2 regions of the Pseudomonas sp. PP3 genome follow, and region 2 is predicted to be linked to the other one. Evidence: predicted binding sites of a transcription regulator. Region 2 holds the regulator's gene; the other holds the start of a gene.
What was found. The regulator sigma-54, encoded in region 2, starts transcription at its own class of promoters, with help from an activator protein. The targets are predictions, from matches to a motif close to ANTGGCATNNANNTTGCTNT.
Positions count from the first base shown of each region.

Region 1: KHO07_RS10010 (DNA translocase FtsK) is a predicted target of sigma-54. The motif match lies at 2,000-2,019, and genes of this name have one in related genera.

Region 1 is NZ_HG995459.1:2,183,924-2,188,348, forward strand. Features, by position in the region: gene KHO07_RS09995 (arginyltransferase) at 1-188, opposite strand, end outside; gene aat (leucyl/phenylalanyl-tRNA--protein transferase) at 246-926, opposite strand; gene trxB (thioredoxin-disulfide reductase) at 990-1,949, opposite strand; gene KHO07_RS10010 (DNA translocase FtsK) at 2,257-4,425, shown strand, end outside.
Region 2 is NZ_HG995459.1:5,412,624-5,420,186, forward strand. Features, by position in the region: gene KHO07_RS24650 (ATP-binding cassette domain-containing protein) at 1-130, opposite strand, end outside; gene KHO07_RS24655 (KpsF/GutQ family sugar-phosphate isomerase) at 406-1,380, shown strand; gene KHO07_RS24660 (HAD family hydrolase) at 1,380-1,904, shown strand; gene lptC (LPS export ABC transporter periplasmic protein LptC) at 1,912-2,484, shown strand; gene lptA (lipopolysaccharide transport periplasmic protein LptA) at 2,471-3,019, shown strand; gene lptB (LPS export ABC transporter ATP-binding protein) at 3,019-3,744, shown strand; gene KHO07_RS24680 (RNA polymerase factor sigma-54) at 3,927-5,420, shown strand; gene raiA (ribosome-associated translation inhibitor RaiA) at 5,495-5,803, shown strand; gene ptsN (PTS IIA-like nitrogen regulatory protein PtsN) at 5,816-6,280, shown strand; gene rapZ (RNase adapter RapZ) at 6,283-7,140, shown strand; gene KHO07_RS24700 (HPr family phosphocarrier protein) at 7,156-7,431, shown strand; gene KHO07_RS24705 (ZIP family metal transporter) at 7,445-7,563, opposite strand, start outside.

The sequences.
Region 1 (4,425 bases), 3.2 Mb from region 2:
TTCTGGCAATGGGGACGATAAAGATGATCGCCACTGCGACGAAAACCCATTTCCGACAGGTCTGCGTAGACATGCACGTCCATGGGCTGGCTAGGGTCAAGGAACAGGGTCGTGGCCTGCTCCTCAGGCAGATAGCTGCAAGAGTGGGGCTGAGTGGCATAGAACTTCAAACGCGCCAACTCGGTCATGATCAACCCTCGGGATAATGCTTTCGATTAAGTGTAAGCCACGCGCGTAAAAGTCGCTCAGCAAACCCAGGTTGCGCGGCTGGGTTGATCAAGATATTGCGCCAGATAACCGGCAAACGCGCTGCGGGGAATGGCTCGCGCGCCGAGGCTGTGCAGATGGTCGGTAGGCATCTGGCAGTCGATCAGGACAAAACCCGAGTCTTTCAGATGTCGCACCAGGGTGGCAAAACCAAATTTGGACGCGTTGTCGGCTCGGCTGAACATTGATTCGCCGAAAAACATCCGCCCCATCGCCAAGCCATACAGACCGCCCACCAGTTCATCCTGATCCCAGACTTCCACCGAGTGCGCGAACCCGCGGCGATGCAGTTCAATGTAGGCGTCCTGCATCGCCCCGGTGATCCAGGTGCCGTCGGCATATTCCCTGGGGGCTGCGCAGGCGTGGATCACGGCGGCAAAATCGCGATCGAAAGTCACCTGATAACGTTGCTGGCGCAGCAATTTATTCAGGCTGCGGGAAACGTGCAGTTCGTCGGGAAACAAAACCGTGCGTGGGTCGGGCGACCACCAGAGGATTGGCTGACCCTCCGAGAACCACGGAAAGCAGCCGTGACGATAGGCCTGGATCAGCCGATCGGCGGACAGGTCGCCACCGGCAGCCAGCAACCCGTTGGGGTCGCGCATGGCTTTTTCCAGCGGCGGGAAAGTCAGGGTGTTGCGTTGTAACCAAGTCAGCATGGCGTCCGGGCTTGCAGAAGGGGAGGGCGGTGGCGGGCCATGGGCCCGCCTTCAAGTGTGCCGTTAAACAACGGGAATGTCGTCGAGGTATTTTTCCGCGTCCAGCGCCGCCATGCAGCCAGCTCCCGCCGACGTGACGGCCTGGCGATAGACGTGATCGGCTACGTCGCCGGCGGCAAACACGCCCGCAATGGCGGTTGCGGTGGCATCGCCCTCGCTGCCGCCCTTGACCAGCAGATACCCGTCGCGCATTTCCAGTTGGCCGACGAACAGGTCGGTATTGGGTTTATGGCCGATGGCGATGAACACGCCGGCCAGGGCCAGCTCACGGGTTTCACCGGTAATGCTGTCGCGCAGACGGGCGCCGGTCACGCCGCTGGCGTCGCCCAGTACTTCATCCAGATTCTGGTTCCAGTGCAGGCGGATATTGCCATTGGCGGCTTTCTCGAAGAGTTTGTCCTGGAGGATTTTCTCGGACCGCAACTTGTCCCGGCGGTGAATCAGATGAACTTCCCTGGCGATGTTCGACAAGTACAGCGCCTCTTCAACCGCGGTGTTGCCGCCGCCAATCACCGCGACCACTTGATTGCGATAAAAGAAACCGTCGCAAGTCGCGCAGGCGGAAACGCCTTTGCCGGCAAACGTTTCTTCCGACGGCAGCCCCAGGTATTGCGCGGAGGCGCCAGTGGCGATAATCAGCGCGTCGCAGGTGTAAGTGCCGCTGTCGCCAGTCAGTTCAAACGGGCGCTGTTGCAACTTGGCAGTATGGATGTGGTCGTAAACGATCTCTGTGGCAAAGCGCTCGGCGTGTTTTTGCATGCGTTCCATCAGCACCGGGCCGGTGAGGCCTTCGACATCGCCTGGCCAGTTATCGACTTCGACGGTGGTGGTGAGCTGGCCACCTGCCTGTATGCCGGTAATGACAACGGGTTTGAGGTTGGCGCGGGCGGCATACACGGCTGCGCTGTAACCGGCGGGACCGGAACCCAGAATGATCAGGCGGTGATGCTTCGCTTCGCTCATAAAAACACCTCATAAGCCTTTGTCACAAAAGAGAATGCATGCTCAAATTGAGTCGCATGTAATGTGCTGTTGACTATGCTACACCCAAGGATCACAAGCATGGCATCGGGCGTACAAACCCGTACAATGCCTGGCTGTAACAGCGTTTGTAACAAAATAAGCATTGCGTTTCGTGTTTATAAAAACCGGGGGGCAGTGTTAAAAGTAGTCTCAGTTATGGCTGTCAACTTTTTACCTGCCTGGATTGGGCAGTTTTTTATAGTCAATCAACAGATGGACGCGCCTTGGGCGCAGGAATAGTAGCGTTTTGAAGAAATCCACCGAAGCACCCAAAACAGTCGTGCCGCTCTGGCGTCAGCAATTGCACTACCGCCTCAAGGAAGGTGCATTGATCGCCATTGGCGCGTTGTGCCTGTTTCTGATGATGGCCTTGCTGACCTACGGCAAGGACGATCCGGGCTGGAGCCATAACAGCAAGATCGACGATGTTCAGAACTTCGGCGGCCCGGCGGGCTCCTACAGCGCCGATATCCTGTTCATGGTGCTCGGTTACTTTGCCTACATTTTCCCGTTGTTGCTGGCGATCAAGGCCTACCAGATCTTCCGTCAACGTCACGAGCCGTGGCAGTGGAGCGGCTGGCTGTTCTCCTGGCGCCTGATCGGCCTGGTGTTCCTGGTGCTGTCCGGTGCGGCGCTGGCCCATATCCATTTCCACGCTGCGACCGGTCTGCCAGCCGGCGCTGGCGGCGCGCTGGGCGAAAGCCTGGGTGACCTGGCGAAAAACGCCCTGAACATTCAGGGCAGCACGCTGCTGCTGATTGCCCTGTTCCTGTTCGGCCTGACGGTGTTTACCGACCTGTCGTGGTTCAAGGTGATGGACATCACCGGCAAGATCACCCTCGACCTCTTCGAACTGTTCCAGGGCGCAGCCAATCGCTGGTGGGCGGCCCGTACCGAGCGCAAGCAACTGGTGGCGCAACTGCGTGAAGTCGACGACCGCGTGCACGACGTGGTTGCGCCGACCGTCACCGATAAACGCGAGCAGGCCAAGGTCAAAGAGCGCCTGATCGAGCGTGAGCAGGCCCTGAGCAAGCACATGTCCGACCGCGAGAAACAGGTGCCGCCGGTTATCGCGCCTGCGCCGGTCAAGCCCGCCGCTCCAAGCAAGCGAGTCGAAAAAGAGAAACAGGCTCCGCTGTTCGTCGACAGCGCCGTGGAAGGCACCTTGCCGCCGATCTCGATTCTCGACCCGGCAGAAAAGAAACAACTCAATTACTCGCCTGAATCCCTGGCCGCGGTTGGCCACTTGCTGGAAATCAAGCTCAAGGAATTCGGCGTCGAAGTCACCGTGGATTCGATCCATCCGGGCCCGGTGATTACCCGTTACGAAATCCAGCCTGCCGCCGGTGTGAAAGTCAGCCGCATTGCCAACCTGGCCAAGGACCTGGCGCGTTCCCTGGCCGTGACCAGTGTGCGGGTGGTGGAAGTGATTCCGGGCAAGACCACGGTCGGTATCGAGATTCCCAACGAAGACCGGCAGATCGTGCGCTTCTCCGAAGTGCTGTCGACCCCCGAGTACGACAACTTCAAATCGCCGGTCACGCTGGCACTGGGTCATGACATCGGCGGCAAGCCGGTCATCACCGACCTGGCAAAGATGCCGCACCTGCTGGTGGCGGGTACCACCGGTTCCGGTAAGTCGGTGGGCGTGAACGCGATGATCCTGTCGATCCTGTTCAAGTCTGGCCCGGAAGACGCCAAGCTGATCATGATCGACCCGAAAATGCTCGAGCTGTCGATTTACGAAGGCATCCCGCACCTGCTGTGCCCGGTGGTCACCGACATGAAGGACGCGGCCAATGCCCTGCGCTGGAGCGTTGCCGAAATGGAGCGGCGCTACAAGCTGATGGCGAAGATGGGCGTGCGAAACCTGTCCGGCTTCAACGCCAAGGTCAAGGAAGCCCAGGACGCCGGCGAACCGTTGAGCGATCCGCTGTACAAGCGCGAGAGCATCCACGACGAGGCGCCGCTGTTGCAAAAGCTGCCGACCATCGTTGTGGTCGTCGACGAGTTCGCCGACATGATGATGATCGTCGGCAAGAAGGTCGAAGAGCTGATCGCCCGTATCGCCCAGAAGGCCCGTGCGGCTGGTATCCACTTGATCCTCGCGACCCAGCGTCCGTCGGTTGATGTGATCACCGGTCTGATCAAGGCCAACATTCCGACCCGTATGGCGTTCCAGGTGTCGAGCAAGATCGACTCCCGGACCATCATCGACCAGGGCGGCGCCGAGCAACTGCTGGGCCATGGTGACATGCTGTACATGCCGCCAGGCACCAGCCTGCCGATCCGCGTCCACGGTGCCTTCGTTTCCGACGACGAGGTTCACCGCGTGGTCGAGGCCTGGAAGCTGCGTGGCGCGCCGGAATACAACGACGACATCCTCAACGGTGTCGAGGAGGCCGGCAGTGGCTTT
Region 2 (7,563 bases):
CGGAAGGCCCCATGATGCCGGTGACCTTGCCGCGGGGAATACGGATATCGACGTTATTGAAAATGCTGCGCGCACCGCGCTTGAAGGTCAGTCCCTTCAGCTCGACCGCGTAGGCGTTATCGGCACTCATCTAAACTCCTTGCGATGCAGCCTCTCACTCGGACGCCTGACTTCCTGACGAAAGCACATGCCTCTCGGGCGGGCCGAACTGGCGGCGAACTATATCACTGCAATGGTCACGCGCCCAAGGCCAAAGCCGGGCCATATTCGGTCATATGCCGGCCATGAAGCGTCATTTAGAGGGATTAAGTAACAAGGAATGACAATGCGCGACGAACTTGCGTGAGGGTTTCGATCATAACCGCTATAATCGCCGCCTTTTCATCAGGCTAAACGATTTCTGACATGAGCCAATCCAGCGACCTGATTCAATCCGCCCAACGCACCATCCGCCTCGAAGTGGAAGCCGTTCAAGGCTTGCTGCCACAAATCGACGCGGATTTCGTACGCGCCTGCGAGATGATTCTGGCCAGCAAAGGCCGCGTTGTCGTGGTCGGCATGGGCAAGTCGGGGCACATCGGCAACAAGATCGCCGCCACCCTCGCCAGCACCGGCACCACGGCGTTTTTCGTCCACCCGGCTGAGGCCAGCCATGGCGACATGGGCATGATCACCCGTGACGACGTCATCCTGGCGCTGTCGAACTCCGGCTCCACCAATGAAATCGTCACCCTGCTGCCACTGATCAAGCGCCTGGGCATCCAGTTGATCAGCATGACCGGCAACCCTGAGTCGCCGCTGTCCAAGGCCGCCGAGGTCAACCTGAATGTCCACGTTGAGCACGAAGCCTGCCCGCTGAACCTGGCACCGACCTCATCGACCACCGCTGCACTGGTCATGGGCGATGCCCTGGCCGTCGCGCTGCTCGAGGCCCGCGGCTTTACCGCTGAAGATTTCGCGTTTTCGCACCCGGGCGGCGCCCTTGGCCGTCGCCTGCTGCTGAAAGTGGAAAACGTCATGCACGCCGGGCAGGAGTTGCCGCAAGTCCAGCGCGGCACCCTGCTCAAGGATGCGCTGATGGAAATGACCCGCAAGGGCCTGGGCATGACAGTGGTCCTCGAAACCGATGGCAAGCTGGCCGGGATTTTTACCGACGGTGATTTGCGCCGCACCCTGGACCGCAGCATCGACATCCACAGCGTCACGATCGATCAGGTCATGACCGCCCACGGCAAGACCGCCCGCGCCGAGATGCTCGCCGCCGAGGCCCTGAAAATCATGGAAGATCACAAGATAAACGCACTGGTGGTGGTCGACAGCGAAGACCGTCCGGTCGGCGCCTTGAACATGCACGACTTGTTGCGTGCGGGGGTAATGTAATGAGTGCTGACCTGCTGCAACGCGGCAAAGCGATCAAACTGGCGGTTTTCGATGTCGACGGCGTCCTCACCGACGGTCGCCTGTATTTCCTTGAAGACGGCAGCGAATTCAAGACCTTCAACACCCTCGACGGCCAGGGCATCAAAATGCTGATGAACGCCGGCGTGCAAACCGCCATCATCAGCGGCCGCAAGACCCCGGTGGTTGAGCGCAGGGCAAAGAATCTCGGCATACCGCACCTGTTCCAGGGCCGCGAAGACAAACTGGTCGTTCTCGACGGTCTTCTGGAGCAACTAGGCTTAAGCTATGAACAGGTCGCCTACCTCGGTGACGACCTGCCGGACCTGCCGGTGATTCGCCGTGTCGGACTGGGCATGGCCGTGGCCAACGCTGCCAGCTTCGTGCGCGAACACGCCCACGGCGTCACCCAGGCCCGCGGCGGCAAAGGTGCCGCCCGCGAATTCTGCGAACTGATCCTGCGCGCCCAGGGCCGCCTCGATGCGGCTAACGCCGCGTACCTGTGAGCCAAAAATGCTGAGCAAAAAGATTCGCAACATACTGGTGTTCGGCTGCATCACGGCGATTTTCGCCGCGGTCGGCTATTGGAACATCAGTCCGGAACGCTTCCTCGACAAGCCGGTCGCGCAGGTCGATGACAGCGCAATCGACTACTACGCCATCAACGCCCACAGCGTGCAGTACCTGCCCGACGGCAAGTTGCAGTATGAAATGACGTCGGACAAGGTCGAGCACGTGAAGGCGACCGAAGTGACGCTGCTGACCAACCCGGACCTGAACATGTTCCGCGGCACGCAGTTCCCGTGGCACGTCCAGAGCGAAAAGGGTGAGGTCAATCCTGACGGCACCCAGGTCGAACTGATCGACTCGGTACGCATCACGCGTTTCGACGAGAAAAACCGCAGAACCCTGATCACCACCACTCGTATGACGGTGTTCCCGCAGCAGCAATATGCGCAGACCGAGCAACCCGTTAGAATCGACGGCGCTGGCGGTGTATCGACTGGCAAGGGAATGAAAGCGTATTTGAAAGAAAGCAGGATACACCTGCTATCGAACGTAAGAGGACAGTATGAGGCTCGTTAAAACCCTCCCTATTTTGCTCGGTCTGGGCGCAGCACTGGGAAGCGTGAGCGCCTGGGCTCTGCCGACCGATCAGCAGCAGCCTATCCGCATTCAGGCCGACGATGCCCAACTGGACGACAAGAATGGCGTTGCCACCTACACGGGCGATGTGATCATTACCCAAGGGTCGATGAAAGTGACCGGCAATAAAGTCACCATGACCCGTGCGCCGAATGGCGACATCGACGTTGTGACTTCGGTGGGCAACCTGGCCTACTTCGAGCAACTGCAAACGGCGGGCGACACCAAGCCGGTGCAGGGCTACGGCGTCACCATCCAGTACCACGCCACGCAAGACCGCGTCGTGCTGATCGACCGCGCCAAGGTCATCGACAAGGACGGCAACGTGACCCAGGGCGAGAAAATCGTCTATGACACCAACAAGAAGCTCGCCAGCGCCGGCCGCGCAACAGGCACCAACGTGACCGAGTCGCGTCCGCGCATTGACATGGTGATCCAGCCGAAAAAGAAAACCGACGAGCAAAAGGCCCAGTAATGGCAACTCTGAAAGCTCAGCATCTGGCCAAGAGCTACAAGAGCCGCCAGGTCGTGCGTGACGTCAGCCTGTCTATCGACAGCGGTCAGATCGTCGGCCTGCTCGGCCCCAACGGCGCCGGCAAGACCACCTGCTTCTACATGATCGTCGGCCTGGTGCAGGCCGATCAGGGCCGCGTACTGATCGACGACCTGGACGTCAGCCACCAGCCAATGCACGGTCGTGCGAAGGCTGGCATCGGCTATCTTCCGCAAGAAGCATCGATCTTCCGCAAACTCTCGGTAGCCGACAACATCATGGCGATCCTCGAGACCCGCAAGGAACTCGACAAGGCCGGCCGTCGCAAGGAACTGGAAAGCCTGCTGCAGGAATTCCACATCAGCCACATCCGCGACAACCTCGGCATGAGCCTGTCTGGTGGTGAGCGCCGCCGCGTGGAAATCGCCCGGGCACTGGCCACCAACCCGAAATTCATCCTCCTCGACGAACCTTTCGCCGGTGTGGACCCGATTTCGGTGGGCGACATCAAACAGATCATCCATCACCTCAAGGCCAAAGGCATTGGCGTACTGATCACTGACCACAACGTCCGTGAAACCCTGGATATCTGTGAGACCGCCTACATCGTCAACGATGGCCAGCTGATCGCTGAAGGCGACGCCGAGACCATCCTGGCTAACGATCTGGTCAAGGAAGTGTATCTGGGCCACGAGTTCCGCCTGTAAGCGCTGAAGTCGTGATGGCGGCACAGTTCGCGACAAACAGTAAAAATCAACAGGTTTTTATTGTTACAGCGCTCTAGGCAAACACTTCAGTTTCAGGCATATAATTTGCTTATGTTTGGCGCTTCGGCGCCCTGTAGTGGATGGCGCATGTGCGCCGGCGAATAAGGTGTTAAGCCCCTGCCATGAAACCATCGCTAGTCTTGAGAATGGGCCAGCAGCTGACGATGACACCGCAGCTGCAACAGGCCATCCGCCTGCTCCAATTGTCGACCCTGGACCTGCAACAGGAAATCCAGGAGGCCCTGGAGTCCAATCCGATGCTCGAACGCCAGGAAGAAGGCGAGGATTTCGACAATTCCGACCCCCTGGCCGACAACGCCGAACAAAAACCCAACGTAGAGATCCAGGAACCCTCTTACCAGGAAAGCGCCCCGACGGTAGATAACCTCGAGGAAGGCGACTGGAACGAGCGTATCCCCAATGAGCTGCCGGTCGATACCGCGTGGGAAGACGTCTACCAGACCAGCGCCAGCAGCCTGCCGAGCAACGATGACGACGAGTGGGATTTCACCACCCGCACCTCGGCCGGCGAGAGCCTGCAGAGCCATCTGCTGTGGCAACTGAACCTGGCACCGATGTCCGACACCGATCGCCTGATTGCCGTGACCCTGATCGATTGCATTAACAATCAGGGCTATCTGGACGAGACACTCGAGGAAATCCTTGAAGCGTTCGATCCGGAACTGGACATCGAACTGGACGAAATCGAAGCCGTCCTGCACCGCATCCAGCAATTCGAACCGGCCGGCATCGGCGCCCGCAACCTCGGCGAATGCCTGTTGCTGCAACTGCGCCAGCTGCCTGCCAAGACACCGTGGCTGGCTGAAGCCAAGCGTCTGGTCACTGACTACATCGACCTGCTCGGCAGCCGTGATTACAGCCAGCTGATGCGTCGCATGAAGCTCAAGGAAGACGAACTGCGCCAGGTCATCGAACTGGTTCAGAGCCTCAACCCGCGCCCGGGCTCGCAAATCGAGTCCTCCGAAGCCGAGTACGTCGTTCCCGACGTCATCGTGCGCAAGGACAACGAACGCTGGCTGGTGGAGCTCAATCAGGAATCGGTGCCACGGCTGCGGGTCAACGCCCAGTACGCCGGCTTTGTACGCCGGGCCGACACCAGCGCCGACAACACCTTCATGCGCAATCAGTTGCAGGAAGCCCGCTGGTTCATCAAGAGCCTGCAGAGCCGCAACGAAACCCTGATGAAAGTAGCCACCCAGATCGTCGAGCATCAGCGCGGCTTCCTGGAATACGGCGACGAAGCCATGAAACCCCTGGTCCTGCATGACATTGCTGAAGCAGTCGGCATGCACGAGTCGACCATCTCCCGGGTGACCACACAAAAGTTCATGCATACCCCTCGGGGAATTTATGAGCTGAAATACTTTTTCTCCAGCCACGTCAGCACCTCCGAAGGCGGCGAATGCTCGTCTACGGCGATCCGCGCGATCATCAAAAAACTGGTTGCCGCTGAAAATCAGAAAAAGCCGTTGAGTGACAGCAAGATCGCTGGTTTACTGGAGGCACAAGGCATTCAGGTGGCTCGCCGCACCGTCGCCAAGTACCGCGAATCCCTCGGGATCGCGCCTTCGAGCGAACGCAAGCGGTTGATGTAGAGCCACGCCACAGCGTTCCAGTGGCAGATCATCTGATCTGCCGCTTTATGCACTGGCAACGAAGGAGAAGCTGTATGCAAGTCAACATCAGTGGACACCAACTGGAAGTGACCGAACCTCTTCGCACCTACATCGGCGAAAAACTCGAACGATTAGAGAGGCATTTCGACAAGATCACCAACGTGCAGGTCACGATGACGGTCGAAAAGCTCAAACAGAAAATCGAAGCCACGCTGCATATTCCCGGCAATGAAGTGGTCGCCAACGCGGAACATACCGACATGTACGCAGCGATCGACGCCTTGACCGACAAGCTGGATAAACAACTCAAAAAGCATAAGGAAAAGACCCAGAGCCTCCTCCAGGGCGCGACCGGTCGTTAACACTCCCTACCCATGATCCGACTTGAAAGCATCCTGACCCCCGGCCGTTCCCTGGTGAACGTGCCGGGCGGCAGTAAAAAGAAAGCCCTCGAGCAAATTGCCAACCTCATCCATCGCGAAGTGCCGGATCTGGCCATGCAGGATGTCTTCGAGAGCCTGGTCGCCCGTGAAAAACTCGGTTCAACCGGTTTTGGCAACGGTATCGCCATCCCCCACTGCCGCCTCAAGGGCTGTACTTCACCCATCAGTGCCTTGATGCACCTTGACGCCCCTATCGATTTCGATGCCATCGACGGCGCACCGGTTGACCTGCTGTTCGTTCTGCTGGTCCCGGAAGCCGCTACCGATGCGCACCTGGAACTGCTTCGTCAGATCGCCAGCATGCTCGACCGCAAGGAAGTGCGTGAAAAACTGCGCAGCGCGCCGAGCAATGAAGCCTTGTATCAGGTTGTCCTGGACGAGCAAAACGGGCATTAATCATGCGCTTGATCATCGTCAGCGGTCGCTCCGGCTCAGGTAAAAGTACCGCCCTCGATGTACTCGAGGACAACGGCTATTACTGCATCGACAACCTGCCTGCCGGGTTGCTGCCAGAGCTGGCCGAGCGCGCACTGATCCACACCGAACTGGCACAACCGCTGGTTGCCGTGTCCATCGATGCGCGCAACTTGCCGAGTCACCTGTCGCGGTTTCCGGAGCTGCTCGAAGAAGTCCGCAGCCGGCACATCCAGTGTGATGTCCTGTACCTGGATGCCGATGAAGAAACCCTGCTCAAACGCTTTTCGGAAACCCGCCGTCGTCACCCATTGAGCAGCGCCAATCGCTCGCTGGCCGAAGCCATCCATGACGAGACGAGCCTGCTCGGCCCCATTGCCGATCTTGCCGACCTCAAAGTCAACACCACCAACCTGAACCTGTATCAGCTGCGCGATACGATCAAGCTGCGCTTGCTGAACCAGCCGGAACCCGGCACAGCGTTTCTGGTGGAGTCTTTCGGATTCAAGCGTGGCATGCCGGTGGACGCCGATCTGGTGTTCGACGTGCGCTGCCTGCCCAACCCCTACTGGAAGCCCGAACTGCGCGCGCAGTCCGGTCTTGATCAACCGGTGGCCGAGTACCTGGCGGCACAGCCGGATGTCGAGGAGATGTTCCAGGACATTTCCGCGTACCTGCTCAAATGGTTACCGCGCTTTGCGGCCAGTAACCGCGCTTATGTCACTATTGCCATCGGTTGCACCGGCGGGCATCACCGCTCCGTCTACCTGACCGAACGCCTGGGCAAGACCCTGCAACAATCCCTGAAGAACGTCCAGGTTCGCCACCGCGACCTCAGCTAAAGGATTCACATCGCGATGCCTGCTCTGGAAATCGAAATCATCAACAAGCTGGGCCTGCACGCCCGGGCATCTGCAAAATTCGTTGGGGTCGCCGGTCAGTTCAAGGACTGCACGATCAGGGTCGGCCGCACGCCGGAAACCACCGTCGACGGCAAAAGCATCATGGCCATGATGATGCTCGCGGCCGGCAAAGGCACCAAGATCCATCTGAGCACTGAAGGCGAGCAGGAACAGGAAGCGCTGGATGCGCTGGTGGCATTGATCAACAATTACTTCGATGAAGGCGAGTAAAGATCAACATCTTTTAGCCCAGCGCGGTATCCATCACCATCATCAAGCAAAACCCGATCAACAACCCAAGACTGGCCAGTTTGTCGTGACCATGCCGGCGGGATTCGGGAATGACTTCGTGGGTGACCACCA